DNA from 4 places in the Paenibacillus sp. p3-SID867 genome. Region 4 is predicted to be linked to each of the others. Evidence: riboswitches for the same ligand, from Rfam matches in the RefSeq annotation. Region 4 holds a riboswitch; each other region holds the start of a gene.
The links. Region 4 has a riboswitch for thiamine pyrophosphate ahead of M4D81_RS11990 (ABC transporter substrate-binding protein). Riboswitches for the same ligand answer to the same signal wherever they lie in the genome.
Positions count from the first base shown of each region.

Region 1 (4,355 bases), on a different contig from region 4:
CCACCGGATTCGCCCGGTGCAGCCAAGTGATCCGTACGGGGTTCCATATGTTCATGCATTCACCCCCGTGAGGCGATGATCGGCCGTGGTTAGATTTTCGCGAGTCTCATCAGTGCCATTCACTCCGCCCGCCTCCCGTCCGGATTCCGTCCCGGTACACCAGCGCGGGGAAGGCATGCTCGAGGTCAGTTGTCCCTCGCGGATTTCCCATATATGCGTGGCGACCCGCTGGGCGACCTCCATTTCATGCGTCACCATGAGAATGGCGGTTCCCGCACGGCGCAGCTTCTCGCACATCTCCAGAATCGCGAATGTATTCCGCGCATCCTGTCCGAAGGTCGGCTCATCCAGAAGCAGGACGGACGGCTGTCTTGCCATGGCCGTAGCCACGCTCAAGCGGCGCTTTTGGCCTGTCGACAGCTGGTACGGATGCCTGGCCTCCAAGCCATTCAATCCGAAACGTTCAAGACAGCGCTCGGCCTGCGCCTTCGCTTCCTCCGGCGGCACATGATCCACCAGCAGCGAGTAAACCACCTCATCGCCGATGCGCTCCGTCAGGAATTGAAGCTCCGGATTCTGAAACACGAATCCGATTTGGCGCAGCTGCTGCTCTCTCTTCTTCCGCACCTTCCTGCGCTTGCCCTGAATGACCTCTTCCCGGCAGAGCATGTAGGTCCCTTCGGCGCGAAGCAGCCCCATCAAACTGAGCAGCAGCGAGCTTTTGCCTGCTCCGTTCGGACCTACCACCGCAATGAATTGTCCCGGAAACACCTCGGCCGAAGGGAGGCTAATGACCGGTTTATCCCATCTCATTCCCCTGAAATTCGCCAGGTGAATGACAGGCTCCCCACGTTGAGCATACGGCGGAGCAGCCTCATGCAGGAGATTACGATTACCCTGCTCATCGCCAAGCGCATCGACCGGAGCAAACAGCTCTCTGCCCGCCCGGGTCTGCGCATAATCTTCCCATACGCCGGGATACCAGATTCCATAAGCTTGGAGTTCCCGCTCGTATTCTGCGAATATCGCTGCTGGAGGACCTTCGCCCAGAATCACGCCATCCGGGCTGAACAGCACGACACGATCCACGTATCTGGCCATTTCTTCGATCCGGTGCTCCACGATGATCAGTGTCCGCCCATCCGATACGGCCTTCACCGCGGACCAGATTTGCTCCCTTCCTTCCGGGTCGAGCAAGGCAGATGGCTCGTCTAGGAACAGCACCTCCGGCTCCAGCAGCAGAGCCGAAGCCAGCGCTAACCTTTGCTTCATGCCTTGGGACAGATGCCCGATCGGCATATGAAGCTCCTCAAGATCAAGCCCCACCTCGCGGAGCGCCGCTTGCATCCTCTCCTTCATCTCATCGCGCGGAACACTTAGATTTTCCAGTACGAAAGCCAGCTCTTCATCCACGTACGGCATGCAGAACTGGGTATCCGGATCTTGAAATACATACCCCCAAGAGCGCGGAACCAGCTGCGACTCGCATTTCATCGGCACCTCCGTTGCGCGGGGAATCATCCCGCTAAGCACCTGCAGCAGCGTGGATTTGCCGCAGCCGCTCGGACCGAGCAGCAGCACCTTCTCCCCGCGGACAGCCGAGAAGGAGAGGTCTTTGAACATCAGTCGTTCCTCGCCCGGATACTTCAGACGCAATCCCTCCACATAGACCGCCGGTTCCGGAACCATCTCAGCGGACTGAGCCGGAACCAGGCTAACCGTGGCATTAGACATGGCGCGGATCATCCAGTGCTTCGTAATCCTTCTTCGACGCAGGACGCAGCAGGGATGTGACGCCCGTGCGGTCCAAGGCTTTGGCCAGCAAGAGCATGAGCAGGCCTGCAATGACGGCACCGCTGAGTACCCGCATACCGTATTTGGCCAGGAACATCCACGTCTGCAGGTCATCGGTATAACTGTAATAGAAGTCCATGATCATCGATCCGATGGCTGCGCCTGCTCCGGCAATCGCCAGCGTCCACGCCGAGGTGCTCCGATAACGGAACGCCGCGAATACCAATTCTGCCCCAAGTCCTTGAATGAGGCCATACAGCAGCAGAGTCAATCCCCAGCCGCTGCCAAACAGCACTTCCACGTGGGCAGCCGCCACTTCCGCAATGATGGCCACTCCCGGCTTACGGATTAGCAAGTATGCAAGCGTGGCTGCAGCGAACCACATTCCGTATAACAACTCATCCGCTTCAAAGAACAGCGGTTTTAACAGATTGTAAACCGAACCCCAGAAGTGATAAATGACGCCAAGCACCAGCGATACCAGCACCGTCACCAAAATATCGCTTAACCGCAGCCCTTTTCGGGGCTGAACCCCCAACTTCTCTTGCATAGATGTTCCCATAACCATACATTCCCCTCTCCACCTCTATTTTTGTGTAAGCACAACAAAAAACCGTCTGGAAAAACGCGCAGACGGAAAAATAGGCCCTATGTAGGCAGGGTCGGATATTCTCTACGCTGGCATTACCCAGTTCAGATTAACGGTCAACAGCGGATAACAGCTGCAATCTCAGCCTGATTCACTCAAGCCCCCGTATTCCCTATTCGGTTTCATGTTAATCTTAAAATACACATTCGTTCTCCAATTAGCAAGAACCTTTTTTCAAAAATGGCTATTTATTGATTTCCAGCTCATTCTATGTCAATATCAGAGTGATTGGCTTTTCCACCAACGTTTATTGCTGACACCTATGCACAAAGGAGAATGACATGGCTAAACAATTGCTGCGTCTGATGACTGAGCTGTCCTCCCGCAAGTGGCTGTCCCGAATCATGGGACATTGTTCCCACAGCCGGCTGAGCCGTCATCTAATACCTGCATTCATACGAATTTATCAAATTCCGGCGCATGAAGCGGAGAAAGAAATCCACGAATACCGCTCACTGAACGAATTCTTTTCCCGCCGGTTAAAAATAGGCCTGCGCGCCATAGACGACACCGCCGATGCCATGGTAAGCCCCGTCGATGCCACGATATCGGCGATGTGCGCCGTCAACGCCGGCACCATTCTGAGCGTCAAGGGACAGGATTATACCCTGAGCGAGCTGCTCGCCAAATCACCGAGAATGGAAAACTACATCAACGGTTATGCATTTGTATTGTATTTAAGCCCAACCGACTATCATCGCATTCATTCCCCTGTAACCGGTGTTCAGGCGGAAAGCGAGCATTTAAAGGGACGCGTTTACCCCGTGAACGATTTTGCGATGACCCATATCCGGCATGTGCTCAGCCGTAATGAGCGCCTCATTACCTATATTGCGCATGAGTTCGGCGAAGTTGCCGTCGTGAAGGTCGGAGCCATGAACGTAAGCAGCATCCGTTATGCCGACGAGAACGTGAAGAAATACGAGATCGGCGATGAACTCGCGTACTTTGAATTCGGCTCTACCGTCGTGCTTCTGACAGAGAACGGCACGTTTACTCCGCGCGGTGACCTGGAACCCGGCTCCAAGGTGAAGATGGGAGAGCTGCTTGGTTTGCTTCACCCGTCCCCGACCAGAAAAGGGTAACTCCATTCACCTTACCAAGCTTCACCAAGCATCGCATGACAAGTTAAGGCCATGAATCATTCGCTGCATGAATGATTAACGCCGGTCCAGCATCCGATAAACGATCCGCTGAAACAGCCGATCCGGCAGTACGCCCTTGATCCATGCGGTCAGCCGCGTACCTCTGGGCAGCGTATAGCGGAACCTCGGTTTGGACATGGACGCAATGTTTGCCACAAGCCTGGCTACCTCCTGCGGATCTCCGCTTCCCCTGGCTGTCCGCTCGGAATAGTCCAGCACGCCCTTCAGCAGACCGCTGTAGGGTGATCCTTCCTTTACCGTAAGCTCCCCAAAACTTTTATTCCAGATCGGCGTGCCATAGGCACCAGGCTGGATCAGCACAACATCGATGCCAAAGGGCATCAACTCCATGGACAGGCTCTCGCCGAACCCCTCCAGCGCAAATTTGGATGCCGCATAGGGACCATAACCCGGAAAGCCGACCACGCCGCTAATGCTGCTCATGAGAATGATTTTGGATCGTCCCGTCTTGCGCAGCAGCGGGAGCATATGCTGCGTTACCGATACGGTCCCGAAAAAATTCGTCTCCAACTGCTTGCGCCAGCCGCTGAGCGGTACTTCCTCCACCATGCCGCCTACCGCTTCGCCGGCGTTGTTCACCAGCACGTCCAAGCGGCCGAACTTCTGCTCTAACTCCCAAGCAGCAGCCTTGACATGTTCCTCTGAGCATATATCCAGCTGGAATACGTGAATGCGTTCGACAACATCTGCTTTTTCGGCTCGGGTCAACAGCTCTGCAGCCGCCTCCGGCCTGCGCAGACCCGCTG
Region 1 is NZ_JAMBDM010000010.1:171,160-175,514, forward strand. Features, by position in the region: gene M4D81_RS21180 (energy-coupling factor transporter transmembrane component T family protein) at 1-55, opposite strand, end outside; gene M4D81_RS21185 (ABC transporter ATP-binding protein) at 52-1,734, opposite strand; gene M4D81_RS21190 (ECF transporter S component) at 1,727-2,356, opposite strand; TPP riboswitch at 2,448-2,560, opposite strand; gene asd (archaetidylserine decarboxylase) at 2,725-3,528, shown strand; gene M4D81_RS21200 (SDR family oxidoreductase) at 3,604-4,355, opposite strand, start outside.
Region 1: another riboswitch for thiamine pyrophosphate. It lies ahead of M4D81_RS21190 (ECF transporter S component); the one in region 4 lies ahead of M4D81_RS11990 (ABC transporter substrate-binding protein).

Region 2 (4,355 bases), on a different contig from region 4:
CCAATCCCATCAGTTGCACCAAGACCAGTTAGTCTCACCAAGATCAGTAGTCGCACCAAGATCAGCAGTAGCCTAGAAGTAGCACCAAGTCCAGCAGTGCCTCAATCCCAGCAGTTAGCACCAAGGCCACCTGTTAACGGACACCAGTTCCTTTATTTGCCTGATTCGGTCCCAATTCTTACAACTAACGGACACAGGATCTCTTATTACCTCAATAAGGTGCCTATTTGCCATCATATTCTATGAATAGCGTATCTGGTGTCCGCTAGCACTCGAAAATAACACCCATTTGGCTAAATAACGGATCCTAAGTCCGTTTGCCTCGAGCAAGTCGCATTAAGACTAGTAGCCGCATCAAGATCAGTAATAGCACCAATCACAGCAGTAGCAACAAGACAGCAGTCGCACCAAGCCCAGCAGTAGCCTCAATCCCAGCAGTCGCATCAAGCCCAGCAGTAGCCTCAATCCCAGCAGTCCAAGCCCAGCAGTAACTCCAAGCCCAGCAGTAACTCCAATCCCAGCAGTAGCACCCAGCCCAGCAGTAACACCAAGCCCAGCAGTAGCCTCAGCTACATACTCTGTGTTCCCTCGGTTTCTACCTCTAAACCATAGCTACTCTGAGTTACCCGGTCCCTACATCGATTATAATCGACAGCCATCCAAGCATACCCCTTGGAACCGAACCACCCATGATGTTCTCCCTGAAATAACGCTTTTGCTTCACTTCACCTTGTTACGAAATCTTCACCACGATTTCAGCTCCGGCAACATAGGTCATTGCCTTCATGTAATCCGGGTCCTGGGCTCGTCGTTCCATCTCCTCGGGCGTCAGGTCCTCCATTCGCGTCTGAATCCACCATAAGTTGCCGAACGGGTCCCGTACCCGTCCCACCCGGTCGCCGAAGAACAAACTCGTTGGCTCCGTCACCGAGACGGCTCCTGCGGCGAGCGCTTGCTGGTAAGCGGCGTCGCAATCCTCAACATATAAGCGGAGGTACGCCGGGCTATCCGGCCATTCCGGCTTCGCATCAAACATCATCACGACGGCATCTCCGATTCGCACCTCGGCATGGCCGATGACACTATCGCCAACATAGACGCGGGCTAACTCTTCGGCTTGAAAAGCCTGCTCCAGGAATTCAATCAGCGCTGCGGAGTTTCTTGAGATAATCCATGGTGTCACGGAGGTGTAGCCCTCCGGAATGGGTTTAACCGCTTTTGATGGGTTCGTCATAAATAAGCTCGCTCCTTTAAACTTCATTTATTTGAATAACGTTTATGTACTCATTATGTAGGGGAATACATGACAGCCGAGCGTCAGTGATTCTGAAACAAGTTTGGGGCAGCCGGCGATTTTATCTCGCGAAAAGAATACTGCCACCGTACAACATCATGATCAACCGGTTACGGGAAGATTCCGCAAGTGGGGTTCTGTCCGCGAACCGTTAACGTTTGACAGCATCTACAAACCTATGTACAGTATTAGACAAAAGAATAGGAAGTCCACTAGGGGAGCCGTTAGCGGCTGAGACAGGAGCGTATCTTGGACCCTTTGAACCTGATCTAGTTCGTACTAGCGTAGGAAAGTGGAGCCTTCGTATATAAGGTCTTGGTGCGTTTTTGGCGCACTCGGGCTTGTTGACGAAGCCGCTCCAGTTTTCGGGGCGGCTTTTTAGCGTTGCCTGGAAAGTCGTGTCTTATGGACTTCCTGCTCTTCAATATGTTGGAGGTGGGGACAAAAATGAGTTTTACGCAAGAGCTCCGTCAGCAGGCGGGAGACATTTTTCAAGCAATCTTCGACCATCCCTTTGTAAAAGGCATTGCCGAGGGGAAACTGGAGCGGGAACAGCTGATTCACTACGTGAAGCAGGATTTTGAGTATTTGAATGCCTACATGCGGATCTATGGAATTGCCATATCCAAATCGAGCAGCCGGGAAGAGATTGCAACCTTTAACGAACAAATCTCATTTATCCTGCACAGCGAGGTGCATCCGCATCAAAATTTCTGCACAGCCGCAGGGGTGACTTACGAAGAGCTCCAGGGGTATCCGCTGGCTCCGTCCGCACATCATTATATCCGTCATATGCTCACGGTTGCGCATGAGGGCAGTCTGGGCGAGATTATGGCCGTACTGCTGCCTTGCCCGTGGACCTACCTGGAGATTGGCCGCAAGCTGCTGGATGAAGTGAAGCCGGATGAATCCCATCCGTTCTACGATTGGATTTATTTCTACGGCAACCGGGGGGAAGACGCGACAGCCAAGTTCTGCAGCCGTGTCGATGAATGGGCGGAGCATGCGACGGCAGCCGAGCGAGAACGGATGAAGGAGCATTTTATGCTGAGCTGCCAGCTGGAGTATATGTTTTGGGATATGGCTTATAAGCAGGAGGAATGGCCGGTGCCGCTGCAGGCTGCGGTGCTGTAAGGAGACCTAACTAGCTCATAAATTCCAATATAGCGAAGAGAGGCTGATTCATATGCATACATGGGAAAAAGAGGTTTCGGCGCTTTTAACAAAAGTGCGGCAGACGAGCCCCCTCGTTCACAACATGACGAACGTGGTGGTTACGAATTTTACGGCTAACGGCTTGTACGCGCTGGGCGCGTCGCCGGTCATGGCTTACGCGCCGGAGGAAGTGGCGGATATGGCCGCCATCGCGGGCGCGCTCGTATTGAACATCGGCACGCTGAACCGCGAGCTTGTGGATGCGATGATCATAGCCGGACAATCGGCGAACGCACACGGCGTGCCGGTCCTGCTGGACCCGGTCGGTGCGGGAGCGACCCGTTTTCGAACGGAGTCGGCGCTGCGGATCCTAAGCGAGGTGAAGGTATCGTTCGTGCGCGGGAATGCGGCTGAAGTCGCTCACCTTGTCGGGGAGGCCCGCGAGATCAAAGGCGTAGACGCTGGCAACAGCACGGGCAGTGATCATGCCGAGCTGGCCGTGCGGGCTGCGCGCGAATTAGGCACGATCGTGGCCATTACCGGTGAAGAGGACGTGATTACCGATGGAAACGAGGTACGTATCATTACCGGCGGGGATGTTCTGCTCACGAAGGTGACCGGGGCAGGGTGCCTGCTGACCTCGGTGCTGGGTGCCTTTGCCGCAGTAGAAGCAAACCTGCTGCTTGCCGGTACGGCGGGCCTGGCCTTCTACGGGGCCGCGGCGGCGAGAGCTGCAGAGCGAACCGCGGACCAGGGACCGGGAAGCTTCCAGATTGCTTTCCTGGATGAGCTGGCAAAGCTTCAACCAGGCTCGCTGGAGGGCTATGCCGCTGTCCGGGAAGCGGAAGCGTCCGCTGCAGGTGGCGCACGATGAGCAAGTCTCACGTTCCTCGGGCACTGACGATTGCGGGGTCTGACAGCGGCGGCGGTGCCGGCATTCAAGCCGATCTGAAAACCTTCCAGGAGCTTGGGGTATACGGCATGTCAGCGATTACGGCGATCACGGTGCAGAATACATTGGGGGTTCAAGGCGTTTATCCGCTGCCTCCCGAAGCAGCTGCTGAGCAGATTGAAGCGGTTGGCTCGGACCTCGGAGTCGATGCATTGAAGACAGGCATGCTGTTCAATGCCGAGATCATTCGCCTGGCTGCTGACCGGATCCGGGCATTCGGCTGGGAGAAGGTCGTTGTGGATCCCGTGATGATCGCCAAGGGCGGAGCAGAGCTGCTGCAAAGCGAAGCGGTGCAGGCTTTAAAAGAGGATTTGCTGCCGCTGGCGTTAATTGTCACCCCCAATATACCGGAGGCCGAAGTATTGGCGGGGATGCGTATCCGCACGAAGGAAGATCGGAAGGAAGCGGCGAGACGTATCCAGGATCTGGGGCCCAAGATCGTTGTGATCAAAGGCGGCCATGACGAGGGAATGACCGGCAGCGGTGAAATTGCGGATCACGAAAGAGACAGGGGATCAGCTATGGCGGCGGGTACGCAGCAGGAAGAGTTGTCTCAGTCCGAAAGTACGTATGGCCAAACAAGAACCGCCAGCGATAACGGGGAGTTTAATGAGGGACGCTCCCCCATGATCAAGAATGATGACAGATTCGGTAACTCCGACAGTCCTCCGGTGATGGACCTTGTATACGATGGTATCGCCTTTACAGAATTATATGGACAAAGAATTCATACCGTTCATACGCATGGTACCGGCTGTACTTTCTCTGCGGCCATTACCGCAGGCCTGGCCCAAGGCTTGAGGGCATTCGATGCCATTCAGAACGGGCGCATATTCATCCAGGCGGCCATTGAGGACGGCTTAAACCTGGGACAGGGACACGGCCCAACAAATCATTGGGCGTATCGTCGCCGGCATCAGGAGGTGCTGCGATGACGAGCAGAGTGACACCCGA
Region 2 is NZ_JAMBDM010000002.1:395,396-399,750, reverse strand. Features, by position in the region: gene M4D81_RS05075 (VOC family protein) at 734-1,234, opposite strand; TPP riboswitch at 1,499-1,602, shown strand; gene tenA (thiaminase II) at 1,742-2,428, shown strand; gene thiM (hydroxyethylthiazole kinase) at 2,481-3,323, shown strand; gene thiD (bifunctional hydroxymethylpyrimidine kinase/phosphomethylpyrimidine kinase) at 3,320-4,336, shown strand; gene thiE (thiamine phosphate synthase) at 4,333-4,355, shown strand, end outside.
Region 2: another riboswitch for thiamine pyrophosphate. It lies ahead of tenA (thiaminase II); the one in region 4 lies ahead of M4D81_RS11990 (ABC transporter substrate-binding protein).

Region 3 (4,355 bases), on a different contig from region 4:
GCAAGCACCTTCTTGATTCTCCTCGGAAGCGCGTAATCCCAATTGCCGCCAAGATCAATGAACAGAAAGACTGCCACCAGGATGATTGCCGCTGCGGCCAACAGGCCGAGTTTGGCTTTATAAGTCATAAGCCTTTCTCCTCATCAGTAAGAAAATGAATATACCGCTTCCGAGTACGCCCACGGTTAGACTAATCGGAATTTCATAGGGATAAATAATGATCCGGCCCAGGATGTCACAGAACAGTACGAACCCGGCCCCCAGCAGCGCGGTATGCGAAAGGCTTTTTTTCAAATGGTCTCCTAAGTACAAACTAACAATATTAGGTATGATCAGACCAAGAAACGGAATCACGCCGACCGTCAGCACGACGGAAGCCGTAACCAGCGCCACGATGACCAGTCCCAGATTCACAACTCTCCGGTAGTGAAGGCCCAGGTTGGTAGCAAACTCCTCTCCCATTCCGGCCACCGTAAACTTGTTGGCGAACAGATACGCCAGAATCACAAGCGGGATACTAAGATAGAGCATTTCATACTGGCCCTTCATGATCATGGAAAAATCACCCTGGAGCCATGCGGACATATTCTGAATAAGATCATATTTGTATGCAAAGAAGGTGGCGATCGAACTGACGATATTACCGAACATCAGCCCTACGAGCGGGATGAAGATCGCATCCTTGAACTTAATCCGATCCAGTATCTTCATGAAGATAAAGGTTCCTGCCAGAGCGAATACAAATGCCACAAGCATTTTGACAAGCGGTCCGCTTGTCGTGAAGACAAGCATGGCTACCAATATCCCCAGTCTGGCAGAGTCCATCGTACCTGCCGTGGTGGGCGATACGAACTTGTTGCGGCTGAGCTGCTGCATGATCAATCCGCAGATGCTCATGCTGACACCCGCCAATATGAGACTGACAAGCCTAGGAATCCGGCTGACAAGCATAATATGCTGTTGTTGTTCCGTCATCGAGAACAATTGCAGTGGCGAGATATCTTTAACTCCAATAAATAATGAGATTATCGAGAGTACCACAACGGCTGCAAATAAGTATCTAATCTTCATGGCTCTTCCTTCTATGCGTATGTCTCTAAATACCTGGGATCGTGCAATTTTCGTCATCATTCTCATTGAGATTGATTATCAATTGCGTTCTGATATGCATTATATCATCCTCATTCTGGCTCGACAAGTATAATTGAGAATCAAAATCAATTAAATTGTTCATACAAGTATATTTTGTTCATGAATTGTTCATAATATGAAGTTAGGTGGAGACATAGCTATTATCCTCAGGGCAGAACCACACTTTGGTTAAATCCCCTTTAATGCAGCATCTGCAATAATGAGACTTCTCTAAAAACGATACTGTTTCAATCCCTATTAAATGGATAAGAAAAATTATATTAGATATTAAAAGTCGTTGACAATTCCTCTAAGTTATATTAATATCCTAACAGAATTATTATTTCTAACTAAACGTAAGTTAATGTAGAATAATAATTGAATTTATGGCTAATAACGTAAAATGCATATTTGCTTGTAGTAAGGGACATCTTCTAATCAGGCGTATGCAAATTCGATTACACCAGGAGGTTTTTTTTCAATGTCTAAAGATTTTTCAGCTGCACTCAAAAATCGCCGTTCTTATTACGGGATTAGCAAAGAATCCGTTATCTCGGACGAGCGTATTCAGGAAATCGTAAACGAAGCGGTTAAGTATACTCCGTCTTCTTTCAACTCCCAAAGTGCACGCGTCGTTGTATTGCTTGGCGAACAGCATGATAAACTGTGGAACATGACGGAAGGCATTCTGAAGGAAGTTGTTGGTGATGAAGAAGCATTCAAATCCACTGCCGACAAAATGGCTTCATTCCGCGCTGGTTACGGTACGGTACTGTTCTTCGAGGACAACAACGTCATTGCCGGGCTGCAACAAAACTTTGCCGCTTATGCCGACAACTTCCCGGTATGGTCCAACCAATCCAACGGCATGCTGCAATTTGTAGTATGGACATCCCTTGAAGCAGAAGGTCTGGGCGCATCCCTGCAGCACTACAACCCGCTGATCGACGAAAAAGTAAAAGCCGAATGGAACATCCCGGAAAGCTGGAAGCTGATTGCTCAAATGCCTTTCGGTAAGCCGGTTGCTGAACCAGGCGAAAAAGAATTTGCACCGCTTGAAGATCGCGTGAAAGTATATAACTAATCAAACAGATGAAAAAAGCCGCCTCCCTAAGTTCCTGCAACTGGGACAGGCGGTTTTTATAATGGGCAAAGATTGAAAAACCGATGGCAAAACGATACAATTACACAGGTAAGAACCCTCGAACTTCTACCGATAACATGAAGTTCCGGGGCAAATCTTGTGGTTAACCAACTACATAAGATGTTGGCTGTACTAGGGGTGCCATGTGCTGAGAGACGGCGGGCTGCCGTTAACCCTTATCACCCGATCTAGGTCATACTAGCGTGGGGAAGTGTAGCATTTATGTTTATTTCTTTTCGTAGGCATAACTGCACCTTCTTCACGGGGTGCGGTTTTTTTACGTGGACTTATATAATGGGGAGGAAATGACAATGAATGAGCTTGTTTGCGGAACCAGCCGGATCGTCGGATGCCGGTTCTCGGTATTTCCTATGACAGACCGGTTTGTAGAGGTCATCCTGGGCGCGCTGCAATCTGTGGATACGGGGAAGGTGTGGATTCAGACAGACGATGTGAGTACCTGTATTCGTGGACGTGCAGAGCATGTCTTTGATGTTACAAGAGCGATATTCGCCCATGCTGCGGCGAGTGGCGTGCACACTGTTTTTAATGGCACTTATTCCATCGGCTGCCCCGGGGATACGGACGCCGATGTATATATGACGGAGGATTCGACCCGCTTAAACAACGACATCGGAGAACATGCCGATATGGAGACTGCCTGCCAATTCGCTCTTTACCCCATGGGTACGGATAACTACATGGAGGTCATCTACGGTGAAGTAAATCGTGCGAAGGCAGCCGGTACGTTCGCCGGAAGCGTTCATTACGCCAGCCGGTTGGACGGATCCTTATCCCGGGTGTTCGGGTCTCTTGAAGAGGCGTTTTTGCATGCGATCCAATCCGACAGCAGCCATCTGGTCATGACTGCAGTGGTGTCCGCTCACAGCCCCTCGGTTAAAGCTGCATCGAATTGAGTCCGATTGAGGCAGACAAAAGCCCGGCATGCGCCGGGCTTTTCTGTCACTACTGCCAAGAATCTTGACGGTTTAAACCCAAGCACTCAAGATGATTACGAGCAGGATAAAGAGAACCAAAATAATTCCTACTGAATTGCCATATTCACCGCCGCCATATACTCCGCTCATGAAGATCCCCTCCTGGATTTAAAGTATGCCGTGATGTAATCACACTATTATAGTATTTCCCGCGCCTTGCTAGCGTCACGGCTAATGTACCAATCTTTATCTATTGGCATCGATATTTTATTCCTCATAACCGATGAGAAGTTTCCCTCCGTACGGACGGAGCATTTCCTCGGTAAATGCCATTAGAACAGAAGGATCATCTTGGCGATACATCGCCGCGAGCGCTGCTTCCAATCGCTCTCCTAAGATTGTGTCAAAGCGGTTAAACAGGCGGAACAGCGTTTTCCCTTCACCCGTCCACTCCCGGTTCACCCTAAGTACAAAATCACAGAGAATCGCGGCTATTTTGTGCACCGTAAACCATTTTTCGCCATCGCTTCGGGGACTCTTCAAGTCCAGCATGTACTCGGTTAGCACATAACGGTAATCGTTAATATCGGTTCTCGTCAAGGGCAGAGGTCCGTAATCCAAATCGCTTTGGGCTTCCGCCCGCACCTCTTCCCCCTCGGGCATAAGGCGCAGCACCGTCCCTTCTGCGATCATCCGCTGAAATGACGGATTCGCCGCGATCACTCCCTCGTCAAAATATTCGCGATAGGAGGATAAAGACAATATAAAGATTTCCGCGATCCACCCATGCGCCCCTATCGTCCTCCTGCTGAAATCATGACCCTCTCGTTCAAGGACCATAATGTCCAAATCGGATTGTTCATTATATTCGCCTCTGCTCGCGCTGCCGCCAAGCACGGCAAGCAAACAGTCGGGATAATCGTGTTGAATGACGCGTTCCGCTGCCTCTACCGGTTCCATCCTCATGACGTTTCCTCCATTATGACTCTGATCCTCCCGAAAAAAGGGCTCAAAATATCTAATTCAGCTAAAACCCTAAACGTACCTGAATCATATGGTAAATAAACGATTACCCTCATGTTGATGACAAGGGAAGAAGGGATAGATGAGATGAACTACATTCATATGCTCTCCAAATTAGG
Region 3 is NZ_JAMBDM010000004.1:99,339-103,693, forward strand. Features, by position in the region: gene M4D81_RS09390 (iron chelate uptake ABC transporter family permease subunit) at 1-128, opposite strand, end outside; gene M4D81_RS09395 (ABC transporter permease) at 118-1,071, opposite strand; gene M4D81_RS09400 (nitroreductase family protein) at 1,613-2,215, shown strand; TPP riboswitch at 2,400-2,502, shown strand; gene M4D81_RS09405 (Ykof family thiamine-binding protein) at 2,587-3,192, shown strand; gene M4D81_RS09410 (YjcZ family sporulation protein) at 3,265-3,363, opposite strand; gene M4D81_RS09415 (nucleotidyltransferase domain-containing protein) at 3,481-4,179, opposite strand; gene M4D81_RS09420 (class I SAM-dependent methyltransferase) at 4,324-4,355, shown strand, end outside.
Region 3: another riboswitch for thiamine pyrophosphate. It lies ahead of M4D81_RS09405 (Ykof family thiamine-binding protein); the one in region 4 lies ahead of M4D81_RS11990 (ABC transporter substrate-binding protein).

Region 4 (4,355 bases):
GGTTCGTCCAGGCACATAACTTCCTGCGGACTCATCAGTGCGCGCAGAAAAGCTGCCCGCTGCTGCATTCCTCCAGAGAGGGTGTGCGGATATGCCTTTTCGAAGCCGCTGAGTCCGGCACGTTCCATCCAGCTGCGGGCATGTTCCCTGGCAGTGGCTTTCGAGGTGCCTCGCAGCTCTTCGGGAAGGAGCACATTGTCCTCCACCGTACGCCAAGGGAACAGGGCCGGCTGTTGAGGCATATAGGCGATGCGGCCTTTTTCCCCGGTCACGTCCTTACCATCCATGAGGACAGAGCCCGCATCCGGAGCTGTTAACCCCCCAATGATATGGAAGAGGGTGCTCTTTCCGCTGCCTGAAGGACCGATCAAGGAGACGAATTCCCCGGGCTGTACTTGAAGCGAAAGGCCATCCAGCACATGCACTTCGCTGCGCCGGTCGCGGAAGGTTTTTCGAAGGCTGCGAACCTCGAGGGCAGGTGAGGTTGAGACCGGCGCAGCCGACGGGTCAGCTCCGTCCTGGACCGTCAGGGGTACTTGATGTGTCATATCGACAAATGGCCTCCTATCATATAAGATTCGAAACATCTATTCACGGGGACTCAACCTTTTCGATTCCAGCGGATGAGCCGCTTCTCCAGCAAAGTGATCAGCAGCACCATCAGCAGGCTGAGCAGGACGATGACCAGGATGGCAACAAACACCCGATCCGTGCGGTAGCCGGATTTTTGCAGCATCATGTAGTAGCCGATTCCCCGGTCCGAGCCGATCCATTCCCCGATAACCGCACCCATGACCGAATAGGTAGCCGCAATTCGAATCCCGGAGAAGATGGAGGGAAGGGCATGTGGCAGCTCCAGCTTGCTGAAAATTTGCCATGAGGTAGCCCCCGCCATCTGCATGTAATTCATCATGGTTCGGTCAGTACGGGTCAGTCCGTCCAGGGCCGCAACAGCGACGGGGAAGAAGCAGACCAGCGTAATCACGATAACCTTGGGCAGCATGCCGAAGCCGAACCAAATCATGAGAAGCGGGGCTAGGGCGATTGTCGGCACATTCTGGCTAAGAATAAGAAGCGGATAAAGAGCGGTTTTGAGAAAAGGCACCATGTGCAGTGCCAGCGAGATGACTAGACCGATCGCCGTACCGATCATAAATCCGACCAGGGTTAATTGCAGGGTAGCCGCTGTATGCTGGAAGAGACCGGAAGCTCCGGTAACGGCCTCATGCCCGATGGCCGTCGGCGCAGGCAGAATAAAAGGTTCAATGTCGAATATGGATACTGCGGCCTGCCATACCACCAAAAAGAAGAGGACCGCCACAACGGGCGGCCAAACCGAACTCCACCAGCTTCTCATGGACGGTATTTCTCAGTCAGCTTATCCATGCTGATGCCGCTGGGGTGATGGGCGATTTTGACTTGGGATATGATGCTGAGACTTCCCGCATTCACCAGCGCTTCATGCATGCGCTCCACGATTTTGAGCAGCTCGGCGAGCTCACCTTCCATGGTCGTTTCGAGTGCATGAACCTCGTATTTCACGCCTGATTCCTGAATGACCTTAATCGCTTCATCTACATAAGGGATGCTGTCGGCCCCGTTTGGCGTTCTCGGTATCACTTGAATGCTCAAAAGTGTATTCGCCATGTAAACTCATCCTTTCGTGCAAGCTATATTGTAATGGAAGAGAGAGGGGCAGCCTGCCGTAAATGCCGTCTCTCTTCTTTTTAAATAGAAATAACCTTATGGCTGCTCCGGTAAAAAATCATTGGTGAATGCGCGGTCCGCATCAAGTTCCTTCTCCAGCAGCTTGCGCTCAAACATCCAGTCGGCATATCCTGACCATACTTCGGCTTTCTGCTCGCCCCAGCGGGATGCATCATCCTGATAACGGGGGCTCAGCCATTTCTGGCTGGCGAGAACCAGTTCGGCATCCAAGTCAGGAACCGCCTTCGTAAGCAGAGCTGCCGCATCTTCAGGATGTTGAATCGCATAGTCGTATCCTTTTGAAGTCGCCCGCATGAACGCTTTGATAAGCTCAGGGTCCTCCTGGATCAGCTTCTCGTTCGTCACGATTACCGGTGTGTAATAATCAAGCTGCTCGGAGTAGTCCTTCACATAAATCATGTCAAGCGGTTCATTGCGAAGCTCGGCTTCAATCCCCGTCCAAGCATAGAAGATCCAGGCAAAATCAATGTCGCGTTTGACGGCCGTAAAATAATCGGCATCGCCCATATTGACCATATTCACCTTGCTGACATCGGCGCCATCGATCTCCATGATGGATTTCATGACGGCTTCCTCCACAGGTGAGCCCCAGCCGCCATAGGATTTTCCTTCAAAATCGCCTGCCTTCACGATGCCTTTGTCCTTGGGGGCGGCAAAGCCGGACGTATTATGCTGAATGATCGCTGCAATGGAAACGAGCGGCAATCCTTGGGTTCTGGCCAGTGTTACGCCTTCCTGATAACTGATGCCAAACGGCACTTTTCCGGATGCGACCAGCGTATCCGTTCCGCCTGCTCCCGGCTGGACGATCTGGACATTAAGCCCTTCTTCCTCATAATACCCAAGCTCCTTCGCTGCATACAGGCCGGTGTGATTCGTATTGGCGGACCAATCGAGCATCAGCTGCACGTCACGGAGTTTCCCGGAAGTCTGACTGCCTTCGCCTTCGGCACCTGTCTTCTTGTTCTGTTCGCTTGTACCGCATCCGGACGCGACCATAAGCAGGACGCAAGCGAGAAGCAGCGGAATCCATCTTCCCTTCTTCATCGTTTCTTCTCTCCTTTAAGTTCTCTTTCTATTACCTCGCAACTCCACACAAAAAACGCCCTGATGATATCAGGACGCATGACGGCGTAAGTGTATACCACGGCAAATAAATAGCTGCCGCAAACATGGGCTTCCTACGCTGGCATTACCCAGATCAGGTGTAAGGGTCAGTATCATATCGGATACACTCTCAGCCGGCCATATCCCAGCTCCCCCGGTATTTATGAAGTTTCGATCATTACATCCGCTATTATAGTCCTAACACACCAGACCTGTCTAGTTCGAAGAGGTACGAACGGGGCAGGTCTTTGCTTAGAATACTTATGCAATGGGAAACATTAATTGATCCTATGAACCTTTCACGAGATAAAGTATTTGAAAAAGGCTGCTACGTGGAGGTTAGCGCTGGAAGAACTCAATCCATTCCCCTTCGGGACCATGTACGAAGAAATAACGGAAACCATTCGGGAGCGTCACGATTTCCTCGTCCAAGTGAGGAACGTCAAGTCCTTGAACCCGGGCATATTCCTCTTCAATGTTATCCGTGCTGACGGCGAAATGATGAACGGTGCCCTCCGCTGGCAGCGTGTCGCTGTATCCCTGAATAAGCTCGACTTCCGTCTCGTTGCTGCCGTTAAACCCGAGGAACGCCAGCTGGATGACGCCATTCGTATGGGTCAGGCGATTCTTTAGTTCTAGTCCGACTACGGATGTATAGAAGGCGATTGTAGCTTCTAGGTCCCGGACAACAATACCGACATGATCTAAGCGTTTCTGTGACATGGTTCAACACCCTTTCCGATCTATATGAGATATGACTGAAATGTTATCACATAATCCCTATACGTCAAGTGGGAGTTGTGTTCATGCAGGGGCTGATAAAGATGATTTTTCTTTCATTTCCTCATCTTTACTTTTGAGTGGGTAAAAAGTATCATGAGAAATAGAAAGATTAATTCAAAAGACCTAACATATGAAAGTGATCCAGCTTACCTTTTGGCCGAGGAGGAATGCTTATGAGTCCAACTCCAGCAGATCATCTGTGGATTCGACTCGCCATGATATATGCATTCATTCAGATCATGATTGCTCTGTGGATGCCTGAGGCTTTATCGCTTCAGCGTGTTCTAGTCATTATTCCTCCTGCAGCCGCCTCCGTTTATTTAATGCGGATTAGTCGGCGTTATGAGGTTCATCTTCGCAGATTTTGGCTTATTGTGAGTCTCGGATTAATGGGGGATGCAGCGGCACGAATCATTCACGCTTGTTATGTTTGGTTTGGAAAAGAGAGCGCTTTCTCTCCGATCCTAACCCACTTATTCTGGGGACTTGAACTCATTTTGTTCGCAAGTTCTCTCATTTATTTATTCCGGCATGTTCAAGGATCGTTTCGGGGACTCCGGTTTATGCTGGATATCGTGATTGTTGGCATAGCCGTCATGACAGTAGGGTGGGAATATTTCATCAAGCCTGAGCTTCAGGGGCTGGCCCATGAGGCAGTATGGGGAAACCTTTGGGTGGACATGCTGTATCCCCTGTGCGCAATAGTACTTATTTTTTTTACGCTGGTATTGTATTTT
Region 4 is NZ_JAMBDM010000005.1:48,920-53,274, reverse strand. Features, by position in the region: gene M4D81_RS12005 (ABC transporter ATP-binding protein) at 1-548, opposite strand, end outside; gene M4D81_RS12000 (ABC transporter permease) at 602-1,357, opposite strand; gene M4D81_RS11995 (thiamine-binding protein) at 1,354-1,647, opposite strand; gene M4D81_RS11990 (ABC transporter substrate-binding protein) at 1,744-2,775, opposite strand; TPP riboswitch at 2,890-3,001, opposite strand; gene M4D81_RS11985 (VOC family protein) at 3,175-3,558, opposite strand; gene M4D81_RS11980 (GGDEF domain-containing protein) at 3,792-4,355, shown strand, end outside.